One region of the Robertmurraya sp. FSL R5-0851 genome, then DNA from elsewhere that is predicted to be linked to it. Evidence: predicted binding sites of a transcription regulator. Region 1 holds the regulator's gene; the other holds the start of a gene.

What was found. The regulator CtsR, encoded in region 1, represses protease genes until heat stress. The targets are predictions, from matches to a motif close to ATGGTCAATAAAGGTCAAACA.
Region 2: clpP (ATP-dependent Clp endopeptidase proteolytic subunit ClpP) is a predicted target of CtsR. The motif match lies at 6,296-6,316, and genes of this name have one in related genera.

What each region holds. Positions count from the first base shown of each region.
Region 1 covers NZ_JBBOOE010000001.1:98,744-107,938, reverse strand. The annotation lists gene radA (DNA repair protein RadA) at 26-1,402, opposite strand; gene clpC (ATP-dependent protease ATP-binding subunit ClpC) at 1,541-3,976, opposite strand; gene MKX65_RS00550 (protein arginine kinase) at 3,997-5,061, opposite strand; gene MKX65_RS00545 (UvrB/UvrC motif-containing protein) at 5,065-5,619, opposite strand; gene MKX65_RS00540 (CtsR family transcriptional regulator) at 5,672-6,133, opposite strand; rRNA gene rrf (5S ribosomal RNA) at 6,389-6,504, opposite strand; rRNA gene MKX65_RS00530 (23S ribosomal RNA) at 6,697-9,195, opposite strand, start outside.
Region 2 covers NZ_JBBOOE010000001.1:4,130,318-4,139,512, reverse strand. The annotation lists gene MKX65_RS21270 (tetratricopeptide repeat protein) at 1-556, shown strand, start outside; gene trxB (thioredoxin-disulfide reductase) at 661-1,611, shown strand; gene MKX65_RS21260 (NUDIX hydrolase) at 1,915-2,373, shown strand; gene rapZ (RNase adapter RapZ) at 2,386-3,279, shown strand; gene MKX65_RS21250 (gluconeogenesis factor YvcK family protein) at 3,276-4,259, shown strand; gene whiA (DNA-binding protein WhiA) at 4,297-5,250, shown strand; gene MKX65_RS21240 (HPr family phosphocarrier protein) at 5,293-5,550, shown strand; gene clpP (ATP-dependent Clp endopeptidase proteolytic subunit ClpP) at 5,600-6,241, opposite strand; gene MKX65_RS21230 (DUF6241 domain-containing protein) at 6,585-7,133, shown strand; tRNA gene MKX65_RS21225 (tRNA-Arg) at 7,223-7,294, shown strand; gene rpoN (RNA polymerase factor sigma-54) at 7,401-8,714, shown strand; gene MKX65_RS21215 (glutaredoxin family protein) at 8,728-8,976, shown strand; gene MKX65_RS21210 (sugar-binding transcriptional regulator) at 9,104-9,195, shown strand, end outside.

The DNA of each region.
Region 1 (9,195 bases):
CAATTTTTTACCCTTTATCTTTCACTTATTCAAATGTCGCTTTTAGTGCATCCGCTACAGTAGATACTCCAATCAACTGAATCCCTTTTGGGGCTGACCATCCACCTATGTTATTGGCAGGAATAATGACTCGTTCAAACCCTAACTTAGCTGCTTCTTGAACACGCTGCTCTATTCTAGATACCCTTCTTATCTCCCCTGTCAAACCTACTTCACCTATAATACAATCGGTTGGTCTGGTTGGCTTATCACGGAAACTTGAAGCAATGCTAATTGCTACCGCTAAATCAATTGCTGGTTCATCCAACTTCACTCCACCAGCAACCTTTAAGTAGGCATCCTGGTTTTGAAGCAACAACCCAACTCGTTTCTCCAGCACAGCCATTAACAGTGAAACTCTGTTATGATCAATTCCTGTAGCCATTCTCCTAGGATTTCCAAAACTAGTTGGTGAAATAAGTGCTTGTATCTCTACTAAAACCGGTCGTGTACCTTCCATCGAAGCAACTACTGTCGATCCTGCCGCCCCTTGTGATCGCTCCTCAAGGAATATCTCAGATGGATTATGAACCTCTTCTAATCCAAATTCCTTCATTTCAAAAATTCCCATTTCATTTGTGGAACCAAAACGATTTTTTACCGCTCTGACAATCCGATACGTATGGTGACGCTCTCCTTCAAAATAGAGCACGGTATCGACCATATGTTCGAGAAGTCTAGGTCCCGCAATCGAGCCTTCCTTTGTCACATGACCTACGATGAAAATGGCAATCCCCTTTGTCTTCCCTATCCTCATAAGCTCAGCTGTACACTCTCTTACTTGAGAAACACTTCCTGGTGCAGAAGTTACTTGAGGATGGAATATGGTTTGGATAGAATCCACAATGACAAAACTCGGGTTTTCCTTTTCAATTGTTCGACTGATCTCTTCTAGGTCCGTTTCAGAATAGACGAGTAAGTTTTCTGATGTGACTCCGAGGCGATCGGCCCTTAGCTTCGTTTGTCTCATTGATTCTTCCCCTGATATATAAAGAACGGAATGTTGCTTTTTTGCCAGTTGAGAGGAAACCTGCAGAAGCAGAGTGGACTTCCCAATTCCAGGATCACCGCCTATTAACACAAGGGAGCCCTTAACGATTCCGCCACCTAACACACGATTTAACTCAACCAAGTCCGTTTGTATACGGGGCTCTGTCATCGTTTCAATAGAGGTAATTGGTGTTGCTTTAGACATGGTTGTTGAACCTACTGAATGAGCAAAGGTTGCACGGTGATTAGATACCTTTTTTTCTATCTCTTCCACCATCGTATTCCATTGTCCACACCCTGGGCATTTCCCCATCCATTTGGGAGATTCATAGCCGCAATCATTACACATAAATTTTGTTTTTACTTTTGCCAAACGTATATCCCCCTTTACACCTTCCTTGCCATACTCTCTTATTATAAGACATGTTATAAATCCATTGCAGTGATAAGTATTTCCCAAAAGAAAATAGAAGGCACACGTAATCTCTTACGTGTGCTCCTATTTTTATGATTATTTATGAATAGGTTCTCCTGCCCTAACAGCAAAATCACCATCCACATAATCAATGACAACCTTTTGTCCTGTCAGTACCGTACCTCTTAATAACTCTTCTGATAGACGGTCTTCAATATGCTTCTGAATCGCTCTTCTTAAAGGTCGAGCACCGTATTCAGGGTCGTATCCTTCTTCAGAAATTTTCTCTTTTGCAGCATCGGTTAGCTCTAATGTAATATCCTGTTCATTTAATCTCTTAATTAGCTGATCAGACATTAAAGTTACGATCTGTTTCAAGTGCTTCTTCTCTAATGAATGGAAAACAATAATCTCATCGATACGGTTTAGGAACTCTGGACGGAATGCCTTTTTCAGCTCTTCCATTACCTTGCCCTTCATATCTTTAAAGTCCTGCTCTCCATCTTGAATGTTAAATCCAACATACTTATTACGCTTTAACGCTTCTGCTCCAACGTTAGATGTCATAATTACAACTGTATTTCGGAAGTCAACACTTCTTCCTTTTGAGTCCGTTAAACGTCCATCTTCAAGTACTTGGAGCAAAATATTAAATACATCTGGATGAGCTTTTTCAATTTCATCTAATAAAATAACAGAGTAAGGCTTTCTTCTTACCTTTTCTGTCAATTGTCCACCTTCATCGTATCCTACATAACCTGGAGGAGAACCTACTAGTCTGGAAGTCGAATGTTTTTCCATATACTCTGACATATCAACGCGAATCATTGCGTCCTCATCGCCAAACATCGCTTCTGCTAATGCACGTGCAAGCTCGGTTTTACCAACACCTGTTGGACCAAGGAAAATAAACGAGCCGATAGGGCGCTTTGGATCTTTCAAACCAGCACGAGCACGACGGACAGCCTTTGAAATTGCCTTTACAGCTTCCTCTTGGCCGATTAAACGAGAATGAAGAATTTCTTCAAGCTTTAATAACTTATCTGTTTCTGTTTGTGCCAGTCGTGAAACAGGAATTCCCGTCCAACTTGCCACAACCGTAGCAATATCATCGACCGTAACCTCTGAGTTCTCTTTCCCTTGCTTCTCTTTCCAGGTTTTCTTTGTCTCCTCAAGTTGTTCACGAAGTCTTTGCTCTGAATCTCGTAAAGATGCAGCCTTTTCAAATTCTTGACTTTGAACTGCAGCATCCTTTTCCTTGCGAACTTCTTCAAGCTTGGCTTCAAGCTCCTTTAAGTTTGGAGGAGTCGTGTAAGAACGCAATCTTACTTTTGATCCTGCTTCATCAATTAAATCAATGGCCTTATCAGGAAGGAAGCGATCCGAAATATAACGGTCTGACAATTTTACAGCTGCCTCAATCGCTTCATCCGTAATGGACACTCTATGATGTGCTTCGTAACGATCTCTCAATCCTTTTAAAATTTGTACAGATTCATCCGCTGTTGGTTCATCTACCATGATTGGCTGGAAACGTCTTTCTAAAGCGGCATCCTTTTCAATATATTTACGGTACTCATCAAGGGTTGTTGCCCCAATACATTGAAGTTCTCCACGAGCTAATGAAGGCTTTAAGATATTTGAAGCATCAATCGCACCTTCTGCTCCACCAGCACCGATAAGTGTATGCAACTCATCGATGAATAAAATGATATTTCCTGCCTGACGGATCTCATCCATTACTTTCTTTAAACGGTCCTCAAACTCACCTCGATACTTTGTACCCGCTACAACCGTACCCATATCAAGCGTCATAACACGCTTATCTCTTAATGTTTCAGGAACCTCATTATTTACAATTTGTTGAGCCAAACCTTCAGCAATAGCCGTTTTCCCTACTCCAGGCTCCCCAATTAACACTGGGTTATTTTTCGTACGTCGGCTTAATACCTCGATCACACGTTGAATTTCTTTGCTTCTACCAATAACAGGATCAAGACTTCCTTCTCTAGCAATAGCTGTTAAGTCACGTGCTAAGCTATCTAAGGTAGGTGTATTCGCACTAGCTGCCGTACCACCTTGGTGATTGCTTGACTCACTGCTACCTAACAGTTGAAGCACTTGCTGTCTTGCTTTGTTTAAGCTTACGCCTAAATTGTTTAATACCCTCGCTGCTACCCCTTCACCTTCACGAATAAGACCAAGCAATATATGCTCTGTTCCTACATATGAATGGCCAAGCTTTCTTGCTTCATCCATGGAAAGTTCAATCACCTTTTTTGCTCGTGGTGTATAGTGAATGGTCTGAGAAGCATCTTGCCCCCTACCAATCAGATTTTCTACTTCTTTTTGTATTTTCTCTGATCCTAATCCTAAAGCATATAATGCTTTTGCTGCGATACCTTCGCCTTCTCTTACCAATCCAAGTAAAATATGCTCTGTTCCAATATTGTTATGACCTAAACGAATAGCTTCTTCCTGCGCTAGTGCAAGTACCTTTTGAGCTCTCTCTGTAAAACGTCCAAACATCATATGAACATCCTCCTCTAAGGTTAATTTTCCATTTTTATTCTTTCCCTTATTAAAGAGGCGCGACGAATATCACGCTCGTTGGGTCTTAGTGGTCCTCCCGCATATTGCTGGAGAAATCCTGGCTGTGTTAATATCATTAATTCATTCAATATATTTTTTGATATGTTTTCAATATAGCCCATATCAATCCCTAATCTTACATCAGACAAACAGCTGGCTGCTTCCTTTGTTTCAATGATTCTACTATGTGTTAGAACACCTAGGGAGCGAAAAACTCTATCTTCTAATTGTATGTTAGAAGTCTTTGCTAATGCCCCACGTGCTGACCTTTCCTGGGCAATTAGTTGGGTGACAACTCCCTTTAAGTCTTCAACAATATCCTCTTCAGATTTACCTAACGTGATCTGATTTGATATTTGAAAGATGTTGCCTAACGCCTCACTACCCTCTCCATATATGCCTCTGACGACGAGGCCCAGTTGATTGATGGCTGGAATAATACGATTCATTTGTTGCGTTAATGTCAAACCTGGTAGATGCATCATTACAGAAGCGCGCATCCCTGTTCCCACATTTGTCGGACAGCTCGTTAAGTATCCTACCTGTTCATCAAATGCATAATTGATATGCTCTTCTAATTCATCATCAATTCGATCAGCCAGAGTCAACGCCTCGCTTACCTGGAATCCAGGGTATAAGCATTGAATTCGAATATGGTCTTCTTCATTAACCATAATGCAAACTTCTTCATTTTCTGATAAAAGACAGGCACCTAAAGTAGAGTTTTCAACTAGATGAGGACTGATTAAATGCTTCTCCATTAATACTCGTTTTTGTATTGGCTGAAGTTCTTCCATTCTTAGAAGTTCTAATGGACTTAGGTTAGGAATGGAATGATTTAATAATGCCTTCTCCATTGTCTGAATAACCTCTTGTGCTTCTTCATTAGAGAAGAGGGTTGGGAACTTATACTCATTTATATTCCGCGCGAGCCGAATTCGAGAACTTAGAACAATGTCTGAATCAGGCCCTTCTGCACTCATCCATGAGCTTATGGCTTGATTAATAAATTTTTCAAGAGACATGTACTATTCCTCTCCTTCAATTTCACTGCGTAACAGTTTTTCAATTTCTCTTATTTCGTCCCTTACAATGGCTGCTTGTTCAAACTCTTCATTTTCTATTGCAGACTTCAAATCAACCTTTAGTTCTTCCATTTTCTTTTTGTAGTGAATGTTGCCACCTATACGCTTAGGTATCTTTCCGTTATGTGTGGAGTTTCCACTATGGAGCCGTCGTAGTATCGGTTGAAGTTGATCCTTAAACGTCTCATAGCACTGTGCACACCCAAACCGCCCGACTTGACTGAATTGCTTATATGTCATCGAACAGCTTTCACATTGCAATACTTGTTGTTGCTCATAAAGTGAAGCTTTTTGTTGAGCAAGCTGATATTTATGATCGAAGTTTAATAGTCCAGCCAATAGATTATTAATGGAAAAACCAGAAGTATTAGTGACTACAAAGTGCTCTCCTTTTTCTTGGGCACACACCTCACATAAGTGGAACTCAGTTTTCTTACCATTGTTAATCTTTGTAAAATGAAGTGTAGCTGGCCTTTCATTACACTCCTGACAAATCATGTTACTCACCTCAATAAATGGCTTTACTTTTTTCTAAAGGCGTAAGATCTTATTATTTATATTTCAATGTTGTTAACATAGCCTTTAGCATTCTCGAACGAAGTTCATCACGATATGGTAAGTCAATATACAGGACGGAGCGATCAATGACACTGAGCATAATTTTTGCTTCTCTCGTTGAGATCACATCTTCCTCAACGAGCCTAAAAATCACATGCTCTGCACTACTTTGTGACACTCTAGAAGAGATCACAGTTAGCAGCTGGTCAATAAGGTGAGCGTTATCGTGTGATTGAACTTTCATAATTCGAATATATCCACCACCACCTCGTTTACTTTCTACAACATACCCTTTTTCAATGGTAAATCGTGTGTTAATTACGTAGTTGATTTGTGATGGTACACACTGAAACTTATCGGCTATTTCACTACGCTTAATTTCAACGAGTTCTCTTTCACTCATATCGAGTACTTCCTTTAAGTACTGCTCAATGATATCGGAGATGTTCCTCACCATATCCCCCCTCTCTGACTTTGACTATATTTGACATTAATTATACATGATGAACGTAGTTTCATGCAATGAACAACACCTTATAAATTTTTCCCCAAATTTCGTGCTCTCAAACTAGGAAGGAATTCATAATTATATTTCTTTATTACTTTTTGAGATGATAGAACCTTTTTATTTTCATTTAAAGATAAGATCTTACGGTTAATTAGAAAAATATAAAACAAAAAAAGCACCCACTCAGGTGCTTTTTTCTTTGCCTAGCGACGTCCTACTCTCACAGAGGGAAACCCTCAACTACCATCGGCGCTGAAAAGCTTAACTTCCGTGTTCGGTATGGGAACGGGTGTGACCTTTTCGCTATCGCCACTAGACTTGTATTAAGTTGAAGAAAATCATTCCTTCAAAACTAGATAATGAATGAAGAAGAAAGAAATACGTTTCATCGTTGTCCAGCTACAGCGCCTAGCCGCTCGAGGTCATAAGCCAAATCCCTCCAGAAGGCAGGCCTTCTTGCGTGATTCGTCTTATGCTTGTCGCGTCTGTTCAAGGCGCTTCCGCTTTTCTTGGTTAAGTCCTCGATCGATTAGTATCAGTCAGCTCCACACGTCGCCGCGCTTCCACCTCTGACCTATCAACCTGATCATCTTTCAGGGATCTTACTAGCTTGCGCTATGGGAAATCTCATCTTGAGGGGGGCTTCATGCTTAGATGCTTTCAGCACTTATCCCTTCCGCACATAGCTACCCAGCGATGCCTTTGGCAAGACAACTGGTACACCAGCGGTGCGTCCATCCCGGTCCTCTCGTACTAAGGACAGCTCCTCTCAAATTTCCTACGCCCACGACGGATAGGGACCGAACTGTCTCACGACGTTCTGAACCCAGCTCGCGTACCGCTTTAATGGGCGAACAGCCCAACCCTTGGGACCGACTACAGCCCCAGGATGCGATGAGCCGACATCGAGGTGCCAAACCTCCCCGTCGATGTGGACTCTTGGGGGAGATAAGCCTGTTATCCCCGGGGTAGCTTTTATCCGTTGAGCGATGGCCCTTCCATGCGGAACCACCGGATCACTAAGCCCGACTTTCGTCCCTGCTCGACTTGTAGGTCTCGCAGTCAAGCTCCCTTGTGCCTTTACACTCTACGAATGATTTCCAACCATTCTGAGGGAACCTTTGGGCGCCTCCGTTACTTTTTAGGAGGCGACCGCCCCAGTCAAACTGCCCACCTGACACTGTCTCCCACCCCGATCAGGGGTGAGGGTTAGAATTTCAATACAGCCAGAGTAGTATCCCACCGACGCCTCCACCGAAGCTAGCGCTCCGGCTTCTCAGGCTCCTACCTATCCTGTACAAGCTGTACCAAAATTCAATATCAGGCTACAGTAAAGCTCCACGGGGTCTTTCCGTCCTGTCGCGGGTAACCTGCATCTTCACAGGTACTATAATTTCACCGAGTCTCTCGTTGAGACAGTGCCCAGATCGTTACGCCTTTCGTGCGGGTCGGAACTTACCCGACAAGGAATTTCGCTACCTTAGGACCGTTATAGTTACGGCCGCCGTTTACTGGGGCTTCGATTCAGAGCTTCGCGTGAGCTAACCCCTCCTCTTAACCTTCCAGCACCGGGCAGGCGTCAGCCCCTATACTTCGCCTTGCGGCTTCGCAGAGACCTGTGTTTTTGCTAAACAGTCGCCTGGGCCTATTCACTGCGGCTCTTCTGGGCTATTCACCCTGAAGAGCACCCCTTCTCCCGAAGTTACGGGGTCATTTTGCCGAGTTCCTTAACGAGAGTTCTCTCGCTCACCTTAGGATTCTCTCCTCGCCTACCTGTGTCGGTTTGCGGTACGGGCACCTGTTACCTCGCTAGAGGCTTTTCTTGGCAGTGTGGAATCAGGAACTTCGGTACTATATTTCCCTCGCCATCACAGCTCAGCCTTATGCAAGTGGGATTTGCCTCACTTGCAGCCTAACTGCTTGGACGCGCATATCCAACAGCGCGCTTACCCTATCCTCCTGCGTCCCCCCATCACTCAAACGGTAATTTGGTGGTACAGGAATATCAACCTGTTGTCCATCGCCTACGCCTTTCGGCCTCGGCTTAGGTCCCGACTAACCCTGAGCGGACGAGCCTTCCTCAGGAAACCTTAGGCATTCGGTGGATGGGATTCTCACCCATCTTTCGCTACTCATACCGGCATTCTCACTTCTAAGCGCTCCACCAGTCCTTCCGGTCTAGCTTCAACGCCCTTAGAACGCTCTCCTACCACTGACATCGTGTGACGCCAATCCACAGCTTCGGTGATACGTTTAGCCCCGTTACATTTTCGGCGCGGAGTCACTCGACCAGTGAGCTATTACGCACTCTTTAAATGGTGGCTGCTTCTAAGCCAACATCCTGGTTGTCTAAGCAACTCCACATCCTTTGCCACTTAACGTATACTTTGGGACCTTAGCTGGTGGTCTGGGCTGTTTCCCTTTCGACTACGGATCTTATCACTCGCAGTCTGACTCCCATGGATAAGTCTTTGGCATTCGGAGTTTGTCTGAATTCGGTAACCCGATGAGGGCCCCTAGTCCAAACAGTGCTCTACCTCCAAGACTCTTACTACATGAGGCTAGCCCTAAAGCTATTTCGGAGAGAACCAGCTATCTCCAAGTTCGATTGGAATTTCTCCGCTACCCACACCTCATCCCCGCACTTTTCAACGTGCGTGGGTTCGGGCCTCCATCCAGTGTTACCTGGACTTCACCCTGGACATGGGTAGATCACCTGGTTTCGGGTCTACGACCACATACTAAAGCGCCCTATTCAGACTCGCTTTCGCTACGGCTCCGTCTTATCAACTTAACCTCGCATGTAATCGTAACTCGCCGGTTCATTCTACAAAAGGCACGCTATCACCCGGTATTTATCCAAAGGAAAAATACACAGGGCTCTAACTACTTGTAGGCACACGGTTTCAGGATCTCTTTCACTCCCCTTCCGGGGTGCTTTTCACCTTTCCCTCACGGTACTGGTTCACTATCGGTCACTAGGTAGTATTTAGCCTTGGGAGATGGTC
Region 2 (9,195 bases), 4.0 Mb from region 1:
TGAGCAAGCATGGAAAAGAGTTCTTGAATTTAGCCCTGAAAAAGAAGGGCATGAGCCATGGGAAAAGAATAAGCCAGAAGCGGCCGGCTTTGAACATATTCCAAAAGCGATTCATCAAAAGCTAGAAAGCAGCTTTATTGAAGAGCGTTTATTCGGTTTATTCCTTGCTTCTTTATCGGCAGAAAAAGAGCAGCTTTTAACTTCTATGAAGCCAAAGTATTTGATAGAAAAGGAATATGTTGATTTTTTAAGCATGGAAGCATGTGAAAAACCTATCATGCGTTCTGGACATGAAACAGCCATGGAGCTTTATAAGCAGCATCAACCGATTGGAACGACACAGTCGAGCTTGTTTTTATTATGGTTTACCATTTTGCCAGGACTTATGAAAGAAAATGTGCAAGCAAACAACTCAAAGGCCTTGGCAGCTGCGACCGAATATATGTGGAGAAAGCAACGTGGGGAGCGAACATCACAGCAGCAGGTGGCAAAGCTGTACAGTTTATCCAGCTCCACCCTCCAAAAATATGTCAAAATTGTAAAAGGGCTCATTTAGTGAGCATATATTTGGACTCCACTCACTTTGTTTTATAGGATAAGAGTAACAAGGAAATACTAATACAAGTATTGTTTTCTTTTTTTAAAAGGAGTGAATAAAACGTGTCTGAAGAAAAAATTTATGATGTCATTATCGCTGGTGCTGGTCCTGCTGGAATGACGGCTGCTGTGTATACATCACGTGCAAATCTTTCAACATTAATGATCGAGCGCGGTGTGCCAGGCGGACAAATGGCCAACACAGAAGAGGTTGAAAACTATCCAGGTTTTGACCATATATTAGGACCTGAGCTTTCTACAAAAATGTTTGATCACGCGAAAAAGTTTGGTGCTGAGTACGCATATGGCGATATAAAAGAAGTCATTGATGGTGAAGAGTATAAGACGGTTGTAGCTGGTTCAAAGCAGTACAAAGCTCGTGCAGTGATTATTACAACTGGTGCTGAATATAAGAAAATTGGCGTTCCTGGTGAAAAAGAGCTTGGAGGCCGTGGGGTTTCTTACTGTGCGGTTTGTGATGGCGCCTTTTTCAAAGGGAAAGAACTTGTCGTTGTTGGTGGAGGAGACTCTGCGGTGGAAGAAGGAGTGTACTTAACACGCTTCGCTTCTAAAGTAACAATCGTTCACCGTCGTGACGAGCTTCGTGCCCAAAAAATTCTTCAGCAACGTGCGTTTGACAATGAAAAAATTGATTTCATTTGGAATCACACAGTGAAGCAGATCAATGATAAGGACGGCAAGGTAGGTAGTGTCACTCTTGTTTCAACACAAGATGGGGCAGAGCGGGAATTCCAAGCAGATGGCGTATTCATCTACATCGGAATGGTTCCTCTATCTAAGCCGTTCGCGAACCTTGGAATTACGAACAGTGACGGATACATTGAAACCAATGACCGTATGGAAACAAAAGTTCCTGGTATTTTCGCCGCTGGTGATATCCGCGAAAAAACACTTCGTCAAATCGTTACCGCAACAGGTGACGGAAGTATCGCCGCTCAAGCTGCGCAACACTATGTAGAAGAACTAATGGAATCATTAAAGCAAAAAGCATAACATAGGAAAAGCTAGCCTTTTGGGGTTAGCTTTTTTCTTCATAAAATATTTGGTGCATTGCTTCACCTATTTTTTACAAAACGTAATCTCCAATTAATTATACTGTAACAGTAGTGAAACATTGTTCGTGTAGAATAAGAATTGAAATTGACCCCCTTTTAAGATATATATCTTTGGCACAGGAACATGTCCTGTGCTCTTTTTTTATATTTGTCCATTTCCTATTCATTGTGAGCCCATTGTAAAAATAGTATAATAGTAAGAATAAAAGTCGTTAATTCTAGTCCCTGAGGTGATTGAAGCGTGCAACGAGTGACAAATTGTGTATTGGTAAAGGATAATAAAGTCTTGCTGCTCCAAAAGCCTAGACGTGGCTGGTGGGTGGCTCCCGGTGGAAAGATGGAGCCTGGTGAATCAGTGAGAGACTGCTGTATTCGAGAGTACCGTGAAGAGACCGGTATTTACTTGAGAAACCCCAATATTAAGGGCATTTTTACATTTATCATGAGAGATGGAGACCAAGTCGTTTCTGAGTGGATGATGTTCACCTTTTTTGGAACAGAAGCTGATGGAATCAATCTGGATGAGTCAGAGGAAGGAAAGCTTGCTTGGCATGACTTTCATCAGATTAAAGATTTACCGATGGCAGAAGGAGATTATCATATATTGGACTACATGATCCACGGTCAAGGAATCATCTATGGCACTTTTACATATACAACCGATTTTCAGTTAATTCAATATCGTCTTGATCCTAGCTAAGGAGGAATTTTTATGAGTACTGGAGCGACACAAGATACACAAATGGTGATTATAACGGGGATGTCGGGTGCAGGGAAAACCGTCGCCATTCAAAGTTTCGAAGATCTTGGTTTTTTCTGTGTAGATAACCTGCCACCAACCTTATTGCCAAAATTTCTTGAACTTATGAAAGAGTCTGGAAATAAGATGAATAAGGTAGCGCTTGTAATGGATTTAAGGGGGAGAGAGTTTTTCGACCACCTATTCAAGGCGCTCGATGATCTTGCAGAAACATCATGGGTGACACCGCAAATTCTATACTTAGATGCGGATGACTCCACGCTTGTTCGTCGCTACAAGGAAACTCGACGTACTCATCCTCTTGCTCCGTCCGGACTTCCATTAGAAGGTATACAGCTGGAGCGAGAGTTGCTTGAGGACCTAAAAGGAAGAGCACAGCTCATTTACAATAGCTCGCAAATGAAACCAAAAGAATTACGCGAAAAAATCTTAACGGAGTTTTCAGTGAATAAGCAAACCATCTTTACGGTCAATGTGATGAGCTTTGGGTTTAAGTACGGAATTCCGATTGACGCAGATTTAGTTTTCGATGTTCGCTTTTTACCAAACCCGCACTATATTGAATCGATGAGACCAAAAACGGGTCTTGATGAGGATGTTTCAAAGTATGTACTGAAGTGGAATGAGACGACGAAGTTCTTAGAAAAAGTAACAGAGTTGTTAGCCTTTATGCTTCCTCATTACAAGCGTGAGGGGAAAGCGCAACTTGTGGTGGCCATTGGATGTACTGGTGGGCAGCATCGCTCGGTGGCATTGACTGAATACATTGCACACCACTTCGAAAAAGACTATGAAACTCGAATCACTCATCGTGACATCGAAAGGAGAAAGGAACAAACTACATGACGAAGATTCGACAGCCTCGAATTGTGATTATTGGGGGCGGAACAGGGCTACCGGTGTTGCTTCGCGGATTAAAGAAGTTTCCCGTTGATATTACGGCCATCGTTACGGTTGCTGACGATGGCGGTAGCTCTGGACGCCTTCGAGATGAAATGGACATTCCTCCTCCCGGAGATGTTCGCAATGTGCTAGCGGCATTATCTGATGTTGAACCGTTAATTGAGGAAATGTTTCAGCACCGTTTTGCAACTGCTAATGAATTATCTGGTCATTCGCTTGGTAATTTGATTTTAGCAGCGATGACATCCATCACAGGGAATTTTACTCATGCCATCCAAGAGATGAGTAAGGTATTGAACGTGCGTGGGAAGGTGCTTCCAGCTGCCACACAAAGTGTGGTGTTGCATGCAGAAATGGAGGACGGCACGATCGTTTCAGGGGAATCGAAAATTCCTTACTCCGGAAAACGGATCAAGCGGGTGTTTTTAACACCTGGTGATGCGACTCCACTGCCAGAGACTCTTCAAGCCATTCGAAAAGCGGATTTAATCGTAATTGGACCAGGAAGCTTATATACTAGTATCTTACCTAATCTTCTTGTACCAAAGCTAGGCGAGGAAGTGTGCCGTGCAAAGGCGAAGAAGGTGTATATATGCAACTTAATGACTCAAGCGGGCGAGACGCTTGATTATTCCGCGAGCGACCATGTGAAAGCGATTTACGACCATATGAAGAGTGATTTTATGAACATCATTTTAGTAAATAGGGAACATATCCCAGAAGAGGTTCTTACTCGCTATAGCGAAGAGCTAGCAAAACCTGTACACTTTGATTTAACTACTCTATATGATTTAGGACTTGAAGTGGTAGAGGGAGAAATCATGAGCCTTGAAAATGGAGTCATCCGCCATGATACGAGGGAAGTAGCAAATATTTTATATTCTCTATTAATAAATGAAACCCGCAAGCGGTCTAAAGCGTAGATACACTTAAGCAACCGTTTGTGTAGGAGGTGAAGATGTGTCATTCGCTTCGGAAACGAAAAAAGAGTTAACGAATATTGAAGGAAAAGGATGCTGCGGGAAAGCGGAACTGTCCGCTTTGATTCGAATGAATGGCTCATTGTCCTTCTCTAATCGAAAACTAGTGGTCGATATCCAAACGGAAAATGCTGCGATTGCACGAAGAATTTATACGTTGGTAAAAAGATACTACGACGTTCAAGTAGAACTTCTCGTTCGAAAGAAAATGAGATTGAAAAAGAACAATGTGTATATTGTAAGGCTATCACAGGATGCAAAGATCATCTTAGAGGATTTATTTATCCTGGAAGAAGGATTTGTGTTTGCTCACAATATTGCTGAGGTACTTATTAAAAAGAAATGCTGTAAGCGCTCCTATTTACGTGGAGCATTTTTAGCAGGAGGTTCGGTGAACAATCCGGAAACATCCTCTTATCATCTCGAAATTTTTTCACTTTATAAAGAGCATAACGACTCTTTATGTGAATTGATGAATACATTTGGTTTAAATAGTAAAACGCTTGAAAGAAAAAAGGGCTTCATCACGTATTTAAAGGAAGCTGAAAAAATCACCGAATTCCTAAACATTATCGGTGCCCATAATGCCTTACTAAGGTTTGAGGACATTCGGATCGTACGAGATATGCGTAACTCGGTGAACCGGTTGGTCAATTGTGAAACGGCGAACTTAAACAAGACGATTGGTGCGTCTTTACGACAGGTTGAAAATATCCGATTTATTCAAGATACAGTAGGTCTTCATATTTTACCTGAAAAGCTTAGAGAAATTGCAGAGCTTCGGATTGCTTACCAAGATGTCACATTGAAGGAGCTAGGGGAGATGGTATCTGGAGGGAATATTAGTAAATCAGGTATCAATCACCGTCTGCGCAAAATTGACGAAATTGCCGAAAAGCTCCGAGTCGGGGAAAACGTGAGTAAAACCATGTAATTGATATAGATAAAGAGAATAGGATAGGGGAGGAAAGTAAGAATGGTGGAAAAACAAGTAGTAGTCAAGTTGAAGACTGGTTTACAGGCACGCCCTGCAGCGTTGTTTGTACAAGAAGCAAATCGTTTTTCGTCAGAAGTATTTTTAGAGAAAGACGGTAAGAAGGTCAATGCAAAGAGCATCATGGGTCTTATGAGCTTAGCTGTTAGCTCAGGTTCATCTGTGAATTTGATCGTCAATGGAACGGATGAAGAAGCAGCGCTTGAAGCATTAGAAAAATACGTTCAAAAAGAAGCATAATAAGAAAACTCGCTCCAGTATGAGAGCGAGTTTTTTTACTGTTGAAATCTTATTTTTCTTCCTTCTTCGTTTCAAGCGTGTTGCGTGAAATGATATGGTCAACTAGGCCATATTCCTTTGCACGATCAGCTGTCATGAAGTTGTCGCGGTCTGTGTCTTTAGAAATGACTTCCATTGGTTGACCAGTACGCTCAGCAAGAATGCCGTTTAACTTTTCACGAAGGAAAAGGATACGCTTCGCAGCGATCTCGATTTCTGTTGCTTGACCTTGTGCTCCACCAAGCGGTTGGTGAATCATTACTTCTGCATTTGGAAGAGCATAACGCTTTCCTTTTGTACCAGCAGCAAGAAGGAATGCACCCATTGATGCTGCCATACCGATACAAATGGTTTGAACATCAGGCTTAATGAACTGCATCGTGTCGTAGATGGCCATACCAGCTGTAATGCTACCACCTGGTGAATTGATGTAGATGGATATGTCTTTTTCAGGATTTTCCGCTTCTAAAAATAATAACTGAGCGACGATTGAATTAGCCACATTATCATCAATTCCACTTCCAAGCATGATAATGCGGTCTTTTAATAGGCGTGAGTAAATATCGTATGCACGCTCTCCACGGTTCGTTTGCTCAATAACTGTAGGGATTAAATTCATTTCTTTTTCCTCCTTTAATTGAGAGTCAAACATACAATTGATTAAGTATGTTTAAAGTAAAACTGTATGTATTTTCATGATACACGCATGGTCAATAAAGGTCAAACAAATAGCTACATAATTGTTCGACACAAATTGCTATGTACTTATAAACCCACTTTCCATCATACCCACTGGGCAGTTTTTTAAACAAGAAGTTGAGCTTTTCCACTATACTGGAAATAGGAACTGTTGTAAAATGTAGGATAATGATAATGGGGGGAGAGAAGTGGGATTGGTTGTTCGCGAAAATACATTCAAAAACATCCTCAACTCTACGAAATCCGCCAATTCGACATAACAAATATAGAAAATGTTAACAAAGGGAGTGGAAAACGTGGAAACGAAAAAGGCCATCAAACTCAACAAAATACAAATCGCAGCAATTAGTACAGGACTCGTAATCATGGCTGGTTTTGGTGTATTTTCGTATTGGACAAATGCCACTCCATCAAGCGGTGGAACGGACAGGGTGCTCAAGCAGGCGGAGGAAGCGGAGGCATCCGTTGAAGACGGAGGACTTGAAATCCAAATAGATGAAAACGTGGAGCAGGTTTTTCCAAGTGACTTAAAAGAATTCGAAGTACAATCTGCCATTCACCATATGTCACATCAAAAGGTGGAAGCCGAAAAGAAATGGGGAGCCATTCTTATTACGGAAGAGCGAATTAAGCGACTTTACGATGTGGTAGTTGCCAATGAAAATGAATATAAGTATGCGAACACATATATCAGGATTCTTGAAAGATGGCTTGAGGGGGATTTTTCCCAAGCAGTCAGTGACCATAACACGATATGGGAATTACAGGACGGAAATGTTGGAAAAGCGACTGGCCTGTTAAGTATGAAAGAAGAAGAGAAATTTATAGAGAAGTATATGAAGTAGAGTTGAAGCAATGACGTCTAGTCGTTGACAGCATAATGAATCATCTTGTATGATGTAAGAGCGCTTATTTTGCATATAAGCACTTTTCTGCCCTCGTGGTGCAACGGATAGCACGTAAGATTCCGGTTCTTGAAATGGGGGTTCGATTCCCTCCGAGGGCGTCATTAAGTAAAAAACACTTGTCACTATATAGACAGGTGTTTTTTTATTAACTACCCATTCAATTCCCACATATCTTCATGTAAAATAGATAGTGGGGGTGAGAAGATGAACTTAAAAGCAGGTTTGTGGCAACAGCAGACGTTAAAATTAAAGATGACGCAAGAGCTATCTCAAGCGATTACTCTACTTCAGTATTCTTCCCAGGAGCTTACGGCTTTTTTAGAAAGCAAAGCATTGGAAAATCCCCTTATTCAGATTGAAACCTCCCATGTTAAGACGATGGATCCCCGCAAAGATCGACCGAAAAAAACGAGAGTCATAGATAAAGATCAACAAAACTGGATTGAACAAATAGGAAAAACCGCTACGAACCTTTATGACCATCTATACGCTCAAGTGGTGAACCACTCGGATGTGGAGCTACTTAAGGCTTTTTTAGAATACATTGATGGAAACGGTTACATCGGAGTGAGGGACGAATCTCTTGCTACTGAATTAGGTACTTCACATGAGAAAGTAGACTCGTTAGTTTCTATTATTCAAGACCTTGAACCAGCTGGAGTAGGTGCGAGGTCATTAGGGGAGTGTTTATATTTACAGCTCATCCGTATGCCGAAACGAAATCCCTTAGCGGAAAAATTAGTCAGTAATCATTTTGAGGAGTTTGCAGAAAAAAGATGGAAAACATTATCCAAACAACTAAACATTAGTCTGTCTGATATTCAATTGGCATTTGACCTAGTTCAAACATTAAATCCGCGTCCAGGGGCTGACTTTCAGGACGAAGCACCGTCTTATGTGTTTCCAGATGTATCGGTCAAATGGGACGGGAAACACTTTGAAATTAGTGTGTTCGATGACGTGCTCCCTAAGCTAACGTTCCAACAGGAGTATTATCAGCAATTTTCATCTGTGAAAGATGCGAACCTCAACAAATATTTGCAAGAAAAGCAACAGGACTACTCATGGATCGTTAGAAGCTTAGAACAACGGAAGGAAACGATTACTAAGGTGTCACTTGCGATTGTGCAAAGACAGCAGGACTTTTTCGAAAAAGGGCCGTTGCACATAAAGCCGATGACGATGAGAGAAATTGCAGAGGAAATAGAGGTTCATGAGTCCACGGTTAGCCGGGCGGTCCGTGAAAAGTATATGCAAACCCCATTTGGAACATTTGAATTAAAATCGTTCTTTACGAACATGGTTTCCACGACCAATTCAGAGGCCACATCGTCTAATCAGGTGAAAGATGCCATTAAGAAACTGATCGAAGGGGAAGATAAAGCAAAGCCTTATTCCGATCAGGAAATTTTAGATATATTAAAAGAAAACGATGGATTTGTGATATCCAGGAGAACAGTGGCTAAGTACCGGGATCAGCTCGGAATCCCATCTTCATCAAAGCGAAAGAGATTTTAAAGGAGATTGTTTAATGATTATTGAGTTTTATACTAGAAAAAGATGCCCATTATGTGAAAAAGGAAAAGCGATCCTAGCCGAACTTCAGGAAAGCTGGGAGTTTGAAATCGTTGAGAAAGACATTGATACAAATGATGAATGGACAGAGCAGTATGGGTTAATGATTCCTGTCGTTGTTCTGGACGGAGAGGAGCTTCAGTATGGACAGTTAGACAAAATGTTCATAAACGAAGCGCTTACAAAAAAAATACACCGTATATGAGTTGAAAAGGGAAATCGCACCTGTTAGAATAAGTTTTGTAGCAGGGGTGATTTTTTTTACCTTCAGCGGGACACATTATGTCTATGAGGGACATAAAATGTCCATATAGGATGAAGGAGACATCAATATGCAGTCGATCATTGATATCCAAAAAAGATTATTACCTGATTTGCTCTCTGTTATGCAGGAACGTTTTCACATTTTACAATACATAGGTTC